2 regions of the Bacteroides sp. AF39-11AC genome follow, and region 2 is predicted to be linked to the other one. Evidence: riboswitches for the same ligand, from Rfam matches in the RefSeq annotation. Region 2 holds a riboswitch; the other holds the start of a gene.
The links. Region 2 has a riboswitch for cobalamin ahead of DW036_RS10545 (TonB-dependent siderophore receptor). Riboswitches for the same ligand answer to the same signal wherever they lie in the genome.
Positions count from the first base shown of each region.

Region 1 (6,221 bases), on a different contig from region 2:
AACAGGTGCACACGAATAATCAGCAACACCCTGCCATGTCTGCGAAGAGTTGATATTGCCTTCCGGATCGAACAAGCCACCATCAAACCATTTGTCATACTTCAGACGATAATAAAGCCATGCACCCTTTACATGAAATTCATGGATGCCACGCACATAGTCGAACCCTACATACCCGCGAATATTCGTTTCATTCTGCTGTTCGTGCGTCTTTCCCACAATGCCTAATGGTTGGGGCAACATACGCTTCCCTTGTTGTATCCAACCTACAGCAGCCAGTTGTGCGTATGGATTCAGTTTAAAGTACCCTTCCTGCATCGCACTCCATTGTGAGTATTTGGCATCCTGCCGCTTCTCACGGAAAGCTTCATTAGTAAGTACTTTATTTATATAAGTATAGTCATTATCCGAATGTTGGTAAAACAAACGCGTTTTCGAAACCACCCGTTTGCCGCTTACATTAATCTGTGCTCCTCCGGTATATGTGTTATAAGAACCATATTCTCCAAAGAATTTACCTGTAATCCCCTTTCCCCACTCCGGATCATTGAAGATGTTTACACTCCCACCTACAGCACCGGTACCACTCTTCACATGACTGCTTCCATAATAAAGGTTCACGTTGTCGGCAAAGAAGACAGGGAACTGCGAAAAGTCAAACACTCCGGACATCGGCGGCGTGATGTTGATTCCATTCCAGTTGACCCGGGTTTGCGCAGCACTTCCTCCACGGAAAGAGGCTGTAGATAATGCTCCCGTACCCAGACTCTTAATGTAAGTAGCCGAATTTTCGGTCAATAACTCAGAAAACGAACGGGTTTTATTGATTTGCAACAATTCAGGTTCAAGATGCGTCACTTTTGCACCGGCATTTGCTTCATTGGCATGGCGTATCCGACGGGCTACAATCTGCACCTCATCCAGATTCAGACCATAGGCAATCGTATCCTTTTTCTGAGCTATCGCATCAGTCACCAGCAGACATGCGGCAACTATCAGGAAAAACAGTTTTCTCATAAACTCAGATTATTGAACTTCGGATAATTCAGGAAAATAGACCTGATTGGGATAAATACCAACACGGTAACTTTCAACATTTCCACTCTCTTTATAATGACGAATATAGCCACGCTGTGCCGAATAGTCCAGGCAGTCGCAGATATACACTTCCCCTTGCGGACTTACTCCACAACCATACATCATATCTACTCCAGGCACATGACGATGTAATTTAAAAGTGCCATCATCCGTGTTCAACGTATAAATACTTTGTTGTGAGTCATTCGGAAGACCCGGTTTGCAGGTTCGCACACTAAAATAAATCAGAGTTTTAGTAGCATCCATGTCTGTCCGATTATAGCTGATAGTTCCGGTTACATCCCCTTCTTTAGCTTCATTCTTACTGACAAAAGGCAGTCTGTAAGTAGTCACTACCTTCTCCGTCTGCGGATCAATACACTTCAACAAAATAGCAGTGGGTTTTCCTTTATCGCGTTCGTTCATCAAAGCCCATATCTTACCGTTTTTGTCTTTCAGCAATTTACAGGTTTTAGTAACTTCCTCATTATAGACTTCTTCTATCATGCGGCTTCCTTCCAGAGTTATATTGTCCAAATCGAACACATAAAGCCCTTTTGCCGTAATACCAAAGAGTTTATGATCAGCCACTTCCATATATTCGACCCATTTCCTGATAACAATATATTCCAAGGGAGAGCCATAAGGAGGTACGGTACGGATTCGTACCAGCTGACTGGGCAAATCAACACCGGAGACATTGTTACTTAAAAGATCGGAAACGATAGCAGTGGTATCCGATATAGCTACAATCTGACGCGGTAATCCTGCCTGTGTATAAAGTATCGTACCTTCGGATTCGAAAGTCTTGGAATTTACAATCTCGATTTTCTTAGAATTGTTCAAAGCGATGAAGTACTTCCCATTAATCATCGTAATAGATTGTGCTACATCCCCTAACGGTCGGTTATTCACAACACGAAAGACATCGGGACTCACCATCCCGTTACGGTACAATACGGATATAGCTCCCATATTCGTACCTATTCTTCCCTCGTTCAAAACAATAGCTTCGATATTACCCTCGCCCACTCCGGCAGGAAAATCATCCTCATACTCGCAAGCGGATAATAACACTATTAGCACTGCATAACATAACCTCAAAATGCGTTTCTTCTGCATACACACAATTATTTTTCGTTATGTTTCGAGGTACGAAGTCCGAGCAATGACCTCCCATATCTATAACAATATGAGTTGAAGCAATGTGAATCTCTTACGTTTCTTTTCCCCCGAAACTGTAGATTGCAGACTTTGCAGGCAGGTCTTCTGACTCGCTTCCCTTTCGGAAGTCCTTCCCATCCTATACAGACAGTGGACAAGTGTAGAATTTATCCGAAAAGTTTAATGAAGCTCACAGCAGTGGGTCTGTTCAGGAGTTTCACCTGATTCCCTTTTCACCTCGTTTGATAAGATATATCACGAAGCACCCGAAAGCCGGATTCTTAAATCCAGACGCAAATATAGATATTATAAATCATGCAAGGAAGAATATTCTAAAAAAAGAGAAAATGAACTTAATGTTTTATTCTCTCTTATAAGTTTGCCCGGTTCAGTACTCAATACTTTATGAATAGGCCCCGTATATTCATCATATCTAAGTCTTATTTACTCCGTGTCTTCTCCGTATCTATACGCTTGGACTTGATACGGAGTTGGTACGGCCTTGACACGGAGTTGGTATGAATCAGACATGCAAACATCCCCTTCTGATAGATTCCGCGAATCTAATACTCGAAAAAAGAGGAAGAAACGTTTGTCTGTTCCAAATAAAAAAAGTACTTTTGTGCCCGATTATTCCGCACCGGGTTCGACAAAGTGCTTTCTAAGTGATTAGAGACCACCCGACGGAGCTAACTTATACATTATATATAAGAAATGTACGCAATTGTAGAAATCAACGGTCAGCAATTTAAAGCAGAAGCTGGCAAAAAGCTGTTTGTACACCACATCCAGAATGCAGAAAACGGTACAACAGTAGAATTTGACAAAGTTCTTTTGGTAGACAAAGAAGGTGCTATCACCGTAGGTGCTCCCACTGTAGAAGGTGCAAAAGTAGTTTGCCAGATTGTATCAAGCCTGGTAAAAGGTGATAAAGTTCTTATCTTCCACAAGAAAAGAAGAAAAGGTCATCGCAAGTTGAACGGTCACCGTCAACAATTCACAGAGTTAACAATTACAGAAGTAGTAGCTTAATCAATTTAAAACAGTAAGAAGAAATGGCACATAAAAAAGGTGTCGGTAGTTCTAAGAACGGCCGCGAATCACAGAGCAAGAGATTAGGCGTTAAGATATTTGGTGGCGAAGCTTGCAAAGCAGGTAACATCATCATTCGTCAAAGAGGTACTGAATTCCACCCGGGTAATAACATCGGCATGGGTAAAGACCACACTCTTTTCGCTTTAGTAGATGGAACTGTACAGTTCAAAGTAGGTAGAGAAGACAGACGTTATGTATCTGTTATTCCTGCTGAAGGCACAGAAGCGTAAGTTTCAGAATAAGAAATAAAGAAAAGGGATGTAATCCAATGGATTGCATCCCTTTCTTTTTATAGCAAAAACAACACCTTATTTGTTTTTTACTTATCTTTGTACTCTCAAATCAAGATTTTAATCAAAACAAAGTATCAAGATATGCTTACCATCAAACAAATTACAGAAAACACCGACGCGGTGATCCGCGGACTGGAAAAGAAGCATTTCAAAAATGCTAAAGAGACAATAGACCAGGTAATTGCCTTTAACGACAAAAGACGTAGCACACAGTCTGTATTAGATAATAACCTCTCTGAAGTGAACTCTATTTCCAAATCTATCGGACAACTGATGAAGGAAGGAAAGAAAGAGGAAGCTGAAACTGCCAAAAGTCGTGTAGCCGAACTAAAAGAAAGCAACAAGACTTTGCAAGCTGAAATGGACCAGGCTGCTGAAGATATGCAGAATCTACTCTACACAATTCCTAATATCCCTTATGATGAAGTACCCGAAGGTGTGGGTGCCGAGGATAATGTAGTAGAGAAAATGGGGGGCATGGAAACCGAACTTCCCAAAGATGCACTGCCTCACTGGGAACTGACGAAGAAATATGATTTGATAGACTTCGACTTAGGCGTAAAGATCACAGGAGCCGGATTCCCTGTTTACAAAGGGAAAGGTGCACAGTTGCAACGCGCACTGATCAACTTCTTTCTGGACGAAGCCCGTAAGGCTGGCTATCTGGAAATCATGCCTCCGACAGTGGTAAATGCAGCTTCCGGTTACGGAACAGGCCAGTTGCCCGATAAGGAAGGCCAGATGTACCATTGTGAAGTAGACGATTTATATCTTATTCCGACAGCTGAAGTTCCTGTAACCAATATCTATCGCGACGTGATTCTGGAAGAAAAGCAACTTCCTATCAAGAACTGTGCTTACACGCAGTGTTTCCGTCGCGAAGCCGGATCTTACGGTAAAGATGTGCGCGGTTTGAATCGTCTGCACGAATTTTCTAAAGTAGAACTGGTACGAATTGACAAGCCTGAACATTCCAGAAAGTCTCACAAAGAGATGTTGGACCATGTAGAAGGATTGTTGCAGAAACTGGAATTGCCATATCGTATCCTTCGCCTGTGTGGCGGTGATATGAGCTTTACAGCCGCTCTTTGCTTCGACTTCGAAGTTTATTCTGAGGCACAGAAGCGTTGGCTGGAAGTAAGTTCCGTTTCTAACTTCGATACTTATCAGGCTAATCGCTTGAAATGCCGTTACCGCAGTGGAGAAAAGAAAACAGAGCTTTGCCATACATTGAACGGATCTGCATTGGCATTGCCACGTATCGTTGCCGCTTTACTGGAAAATAATCAGACACCGGAAGGTATCCGTATTCCAAAGGCACTGGTGCCGTATACGGGTTTTGAAATGATTGACTAAAAATAACTGCGCTATTCTGGCGGGTAAATCATAATTCGCTCTTACACAGGTAACCACAGACGTTTATATCATTACGTCTATATGACCTGGTAAGAGCGAATTATCGTTTGCCCACATCAGTTACACAGCTTTTTAGAAGAAACTTTCTTTGTTTTTACCAAATAACCCGTATCTTTGCAAACCGTAACAATCTGAAAGTGATTACGTAATTATACCAACAAAATTTATAGATAATGAACAAAATCATTAGCAAAGAACATTTTTCTGAAAAGGTTTTTAAATTAGAGATCGAGGCACCTTTAATAGCCCGCTCACGTAAGGCAGGACACTTCGTCATTGTACGTGTAGGCGAAAAAGGCGAACGTATGCCATTGACAATTGCGGCGGCTGACACCGTACGCGGTACTATCACTTTGGTAGTACAGGAAGTAGGCCTCTCCTCTACCCGCCTTTGCGAACTGAATGAGGGCGATTACATCACCGATGTAGTAGGTCCGCTGGGACAAGCTACTCATATTGAAAACTTCGGAACAGTGGTTTGTGCAGGTGGTGGTGTAGGCGTAGCTCCCATGCTCCCTATCGTACAGGCTTTGAAAGCTGCCGGTAACCGCGTGATCGCCGTACTTGCCGGACGTAGCAAAGAGCTGATTATCCTTGAAAAAGAAATGCGCGAAAGCGCAGACGAGGTCATCATTATGACCGATGATGGTTCATACGGACGCAAAGGATTGGTAACCGAAGGCGTTGAAGAAGTCATCAAACGGGAGAAAGTGGACAAATGTTTTGCCATCGGCCCCGCCATCATGATGAAATTTGTTTGTTTGCTGACTAAGAAATATGAAATACCGACCGATGTCTCGCTGAACACAATCATGGTGGATGGTACAGGTATGTGCGGCGCTTGCCGCATCACCATCGGCGGAAAGACCAAATTCGTTTGTGTAGACGGACCGGAATTTGATGGTCATCAGGTAGACTTCGACGAGATGTTGAAGCGTATGGGTGCTTTCAAGAGCATCGAACGCGAGGAAATGCACAAGCTTGAAGAAGGTGAATCCTGCAAAGTTATGCCGGAACCTGCACAGGAAGTAGACGAGAAAAGTCGTAATGCCGCATGGCGTCTGGAACTTCGCAAGGCAATGAAACCCAAAGAACGTACCGCTATTCCGCGTGTTGAAATGAACGAACTCGATTCGGAATACCGTTCGCATAGTCGTAAAGAGGAAGTAAACCAAG
Region 1 covers NZ_QROH01000002.1:454,236-460,456, forward strand. The annotation lists gene DW036_RS04490 (TonB-dependent siderophore receptor) at 1-1,017, opposite strand, end outside; gene DW036_RS04495 (DUF5074 domain-containing protein) at 1,027-2,199, opposite strand; cobalamin riboswitch at 2,319-2,526, opposite strand; gene rplU (50S ribosomal protein L21) at 2,956-3,273, shown strand; gene rpmA (50S ribosomal protein L27) at 3,297-3,566, shown strand; gene serS (serine--tRNA ligase) at 3,711-4,985, shown strand; gene DW036_RS04515 (bifunctional dihydroorotate dehydrogenase B NAD binding subunit/NADPH-dependent glutamate synthase) at 5,219-6,221, shown strand, end outside.
Region 1: linked by a shared signal. The riboswitch ahead of DW036_RS04495 (DUF5074 domain-containing protein) and the one ahead of DW036_RS10545 (TonB-dependent siderophore receptor) in region 2 are both predicted to bind cobalamin.

Region 2 (6,221 bases):
AGTATCATCTGATTTTATGCGCTGGAAAGTGTAGCCTTCACCCAATACATTGGTCCAGATACCCCATGATAAAAGGTAGACTTCATCATTTGATTCAAGTATGCGATTGGGATTTTTTACAACGGGTATATCTTTCTCTTTTTTGAAAGTATTCAGGTCGATTACAGAAACATCTGTTCCTTCCCCATATCCGGAATTCGCTACATATAGTTTGCCTTCATTTTCAACAATCTGTTCCGGGTTGGCATTGACGTCGACATAAGCTTCTATTTTCATAGTGCGAGAATCAATACGTGCAACCTTTCCGCTCCAAAGTGTAACGTAGATTTTGCCGTCTTTAGCTGCCATGTATCGTGGTTGACCATCAGAACTACTGAATGAAAGGCGTGCTTCTTCCACTGCTGCGGCGTTCAGTTTCAGCAATAGGCTTGAGCCGGACACAATGACATAAATATTGTCCTCATATTCTAATATATCCTGGCCAGTGTCTCCCAACTGTTTTTCATTTTGCTTAAAATAGATGTTGGCAATAAAATTATTATTGCTGTCATTAGCATCTTTATTAGGGGCATAAAAGGCAATGCCTGCATTGTTGTTATCAGCTTTTCCTTCATTCAGGATGAACATTCGTCGTTGTGGTAATTCTACTTTAGTACCTTCATCGTTCCATGGGTCATCGTCATCATCGCTACAAGAGGTGAATGTTACAGAGATTGCGAGCATACAAAGAGTACTGAATAATAAGCTTCTTACTTTCATGTTTTGTTTTTTTAGATTGTAATTAATTAAAAAAGTATGCTACCCGTTATCCGAAATGAACGTCCCGGCATTGGGTAATATTTGATAATATCATATTGTTTATTTGTCAGGTTTATTAGTTCGGCCTGGAGGCGAAGTCTGCATTTTCTCAGTTGGAATGCGCGGGATGCTGACAGGGTATGCTCCGTATATCCATCAATGCGATTTTCCTGTATGTTCTGTGGCAGGCTGTATCGGTCGCTCACACAAGTTAAGGCATAACCTATATTTATCCAGGAGGTTTCTGCAAGTATGGAAGCATTGCCACTATGTAGAGGGGTATAAGGAATCTGGTCTTTATAATTCTTACTGCTTGATGAAGTTACGTCAATAGCTTTCTGATAGGTATAATTGCCTGTTATTGATAAATCAATGTTACGGTGAATAGGGATAGAGGTACGTAAAGTTATATCTGCCCCGGTGATATGTACTTTCCCAAAATTCATCATCTTCCAGACATAAGTGGTAGGTAGGGCGACAATTTTATCATTTACTTCATTATAATATCCATCAACGGTCAGCATTACGTAATTAGTGAAAGAGAATGGAGTGCCGCTCCAAGTAATACCTACATTGTATTCGCGTGCCTTTTCAGGGCGTAGGTCAGTATTGCCCATACGCTGATAATAAAGGTCATTGAAAGTTGGTACGCGGAAAGTGTCTTTGTACATTAATCGCAGAAATAGGGAGTGCTTCTTCCAGGGGCGATATATAAATGAAAGGGCAGGACTGAAACGAGAACGATTATCAGGACGTTTACCTGATTTCACATCCTCGGCAATCAGCGTATGTACTAATGTTCCTGTGGCTGTAAGTCCTTTCCATTGATAGCGTAAATTAAATGCAGATAGCCATGTATATCGTGTGGGATTAGGATTGTTGGGCAAATTATTATCCAGTGTATTAAGTACAAGGTCATTTGCCCATGAAGTAGAAAATGTACTGCAAGGCTGCCATTGTATAGTAGCTGATAGATAATATTCTTGCTGCTTGTTAATGTCTGTTTGTTTGCCTCCTTCATATTTCACGTCCGTGTCTTCATATTTATTCCACGAATAGTTATATTTAGCTTGACCTTGCAAGGTCCATTCCGAAGTGATCTCTTTTAGGTATCGGGCTTGTATGAAGATATTTCTGTCCCATAAACGTTCATTGGCTCGATCATTGTAGAGAATTACTGAACCCGGCAATCCACGTTCCGAATCGAAATAATATGCTTTTATGTTCAGTTGGCTGCTATCTCTCAATGTGTGAAACAGGTTAGCTTCTGTGTGCCATGATTTTATATCAGTATTTTTTCTTTTTTCATTCGTAGTATATTTGCCGTTTATTAATTTAAAAGGATAATTACCATCTGCTCGTAGGTAATTCCCATTAAAGGTATAACAGGTTCGTTGTGCTATACGTTGCCCCCATGTGAGAGAAGGATTTACTAAGCCAAAGGATCCACTTTTTATTTGTCCTTTGAAAGTGTATGCTTTGTCTGTTCCTTCTAAAGGATTTTTGCTATAGATGGACAGTATTCCTGCTGAAGCGAAAAGCCGTGCAGGTTGCAGCAAATCATGGTTTTGCCCAACAGACAGAGATAGCATGTCTATATCATCCAATGCGAAACGTCCTATATCTATTTGTCCCGCTTGGGTATTGCTCACAGCCACTCCGTCGTAGGCTACTGCTGTGTGTGTAGCACCAAGGCTTCGGACGGAAACAGTCTTTAATCCTCCTATGCCACCGTAATCTTTTACATTGGCTCCGGCAAAACGGCGAACAGCATCAGCTATATTCTGAAGTCCGAGGTTTTCCAATTCGTTCTTTTCAAGTACTTGTATGGGCATCGCTACAGATATGCGCTGTGGTACACGCCGACCTTTTATTCCCACTTCCGGAATGGTATGCACCTTTCCGGTAATGGAATCTCCTACCTGTTGCGCTTGCAGATTAATGCAGAGCAACGGTATAAGACAACATAAACAGAATCGTAGCCACATATACCGGCATAGATTATCTCTTATCATAAGTAGAATGCTATAAAACTATATACACCTCATGCCCTTTCCTCGAAGGCATAAGTAATGATGGTTTTGCAGGTCTTCTGACTTACTCCGGATTTGCCGCCTTCCCGCCATACGAATATTGGCAGTGGCACAAGTGATTGGTAAATCCTTTAATATGAGTTCACAGCAGCGGGACTGTTTGGGAGTCACACCCAATTCCCTTTTCATGGAGTATACCGAAAGGCATCCTCCAACAAAACCGGGAGCAAAGATAGGAAAGATTTATGTTTTATTTGTGATGTAGTGCAGTATTTTATAAATTTATGCATTTATTCTAACAGAGTAACTTAATGGAAAACTAATATTATAATGCTTATGCTAAAGAAAACTATTGCTGCACTAAGCCTACTCAGTATCCTTGCAGCCTGTCAGAATGATGAGAATCCTTCTCAACTGGAACCTAAACCACGTCAAGACATCAATCTTACCCGTGCGGAACAAGATTTTATGGACAAAGGTACAGACTTTGCTTTCCGTTTCTTCGATCAGGTGTGCAGTACCGAAAAAGAAAAACCGAATGTTTTTGTGTCTCCATTGAGTGCATCACTTTGCTTATCCATGATTACGAATGGGGCTACTGATAATACGCTTGCTGAGATGCAGGATGTATTAGGATTCCCTGCTACTACTTTCTCTCTTGATGATCTGAACAACTATAATCAAAAATTAACTTCGGCTTTGTTGAATCTGGACAATACGACTCAACTCGGAATAGCTAATTCTATCTGGATAAAGGAAGGTTTTAAGGTGTACGACTCTTTTGTTGATGTGAATAAGAAAATGTACGATGCCCAGGTGCAAGAACTTGATTTCACATCTCCGACAGCCAAAGATGTGATAAATCAATGGTGCGCCAATAAGACTAATAATTGTATAAAGGAGGTTATTCAGGAAATACCTGCGGATGCTCGTATGTATCTGATTAATGCACTCTATTTTAAAGGTATCTGGAAAAGCCAGTTTGATAAGTCGGCTACTGGACAGGATAACTTTACCAATGCTGACGGCAGTCAGAAGGAAGTAGCTATGATGAACCAGACCGCAACGTTCAATTACACCCAGACTGATGATTTCTCTATTGCGGAATTACCCTATGGCAATGAAGCTTTTAGTATGGTGATACTGTTGCCATCCGGAGATAAGACCTTGGATGAAAGCTTATCCGGCCTGAATTACGAAAACTGGAAACTGTGGAGTAAGAATATGACAGGAAGAGAGTTACAAATTAAACTTCCTCGTTTTAAAGTAGAATATGACAAAAAGCTGGAAGAGGACATGATAGCTATGGGGATGAAAGATGCTTTCGATGCTCGTAAAGCAAAGTTTGCCAATATGTCCGGTGCAGAGCTATATATCGGTCTTTTACAACAATTCACCTATATAAATGTGGATGAGGAAGGTACCGAAGCGGCTGCGGTTACTATAGGAGGAATGTTTGAAACTTCTGCCGGTCCGTCTTCTCCTGTTCCTTTCTTTGTGAATCGTCCTTTTGCTTTTATGATTAAGGAAAAGAGTACGGGAGCCATCTTATTTATGGGAAAGATTACGAAACTATAGTTGTATTTCCAACCTTATATTCTTAGAAATCAGATCAACCTTGTATTTCTTCTTGAACAATGCCTTTGCCCGCTGTATAGAGGTATCATTGCTTGGATGCCGGCTACTAACAATTATCGCTGTCCTTTGTAAACTTGCAGAAGATGACAATTGCTTAATAGTTGCTTCTAATTGTTCAATCGCATGAGGTCGGCGACAGAGTCTATCTGGTCAGCTATAATTAGACGATATTCCTCATCTAAGATGGATACCACTTTGCCATTTTCTATTTTGTATGCTCCTACGTTTTCAAAGTTTAGGATACATTCTTTCGGTACGAGTTTATATATTTCTTCTGCTTTAGACGGGTTGCTAATTAACGCATTGTGGGCTTCTATCAGATTATTGAATGCTGATAAAAGATATGGACTATGAGTGGTCAAAGTGACTTTTGAACATTTGCGGACTATTTGCTGAAGCAGTTTTACCTGAGTCTGAGGGAAGAGATTGAGTTCTGGTTCTTCTATTACAAACCGATTATACTCTTTTTCATCAACAGCATAGTCAAGTACCATTAATAGTGGTATGACAGACTGGATTCCTGAAGAAGCATCTTTAAAGGGGATTGTTTTGCGACTCTCTTTCAGATATAGAGTTTCGTTTGATTTATCGGTCTGAAATAACATATCAAAAATAGAGATGTTATAATTCGGATATTTATTCTTTGCTTTCTCATAGATAGAGGCAAAGTTCAATAAGGTTTGGGGTATTGGGGCTTTGTTGAGCACTAATGTAGCGATGGAACGAGAGAATGTACTTACAAAGAAACGCTCTGCCGGTATGTAGAGGTTCGCTATAGTAGATATTTCTTTGGATTCTGGAACTTCACAAGCGAATCTATTATCTTCATAATATATGGTACCGCTTTCCCAAGTGAAGTGTATATAAGTATCTTCGTTAAAATAGGATGCAATGTTGTGCTCTTCAAATAAAGACAATAGACTTTGTTGAAAATCACCGATACGATTGATCGTATAACCTTCAAAAATAGTAATTAGCTTGGCTATTGTACTTTTACCGGAGCCTTGTTCTCCAATAAATATATTATAATCTTTCAAGCATATACTTGCTGATTTGATAGCACCAAAATTGCGTATAATGAGTTTCCTATCCATCTCTTGTATTGTTTTGGAACAAAGATAGAGAGATTCAAATGGATAACAAAATATTTGAAAGATAAATAGAAGACTGGAAGTTTGTTATATTCCAGTCTTCTACTGAGCTTTATAATTTACTCTTGTATATCTGTGCCATCACCTTCTGATACTGATTTTCCAGTTGAAGCAGATTCTGCTTACTTTGATAAATCACAGAAACTTCTACAAAATATTCTATCACACTGATTTGTCCACCGGTAAGGGCTTGTTTCAGCAATGCAAGATCTTGTTGTGAACTGAATGCCTCCCTGTACTCCTGGATGGAAGTCTGCAATGATTGTGCTTCGCTGTATAGCTTTGCCAAGGTTGCTTCGGCTTGGAAAGCAGCGTTCTCTTTCTGATAATCGAGGTTCAGAGATTGCGCTTTGGCTATTTTAACCTTATTGCGATTTTCAAACAGCGGGAAGGAAAAGCCTACTACAACTCCATTGAATGGAGTACCGGACTCCGTATTACGGCGATATCCAAGTTCCAATTTAGGCAACCAGCCTTGTTTGCTTGCAGATATCTGTTTGCGGGCGGCAGCACTTTCACTGCTTAATGACAGCAAAGTCTGATCGGCTGCCAACACTTCCGAACGTAACTGTTCATAGTTGGTAGGAAGAAGCGGCAATGG
Region 2 covers NZ_QROH01000004.1:539,379-545,599, forward strand. The annotation lists gene DW036_RS10540 (YncE family protein) at 1-759, opposite strand, end outside; gene DW036_RS10545 (TonB-dependent siderophore receptor) at 786-2,813, opposite strand; cobalamin riboswitch at 2,863-3,066, opposite strand; gene DW036_RS10550 (serpin family protein) at 3,168-4,409, shown strand; gene DW036_RS10555 (AAA family ATPase) at 4,577-5,563, opposite strand; gene DW036_RS10560 (TolC family protein) at 5,673-6,221, opposite strand, start outside.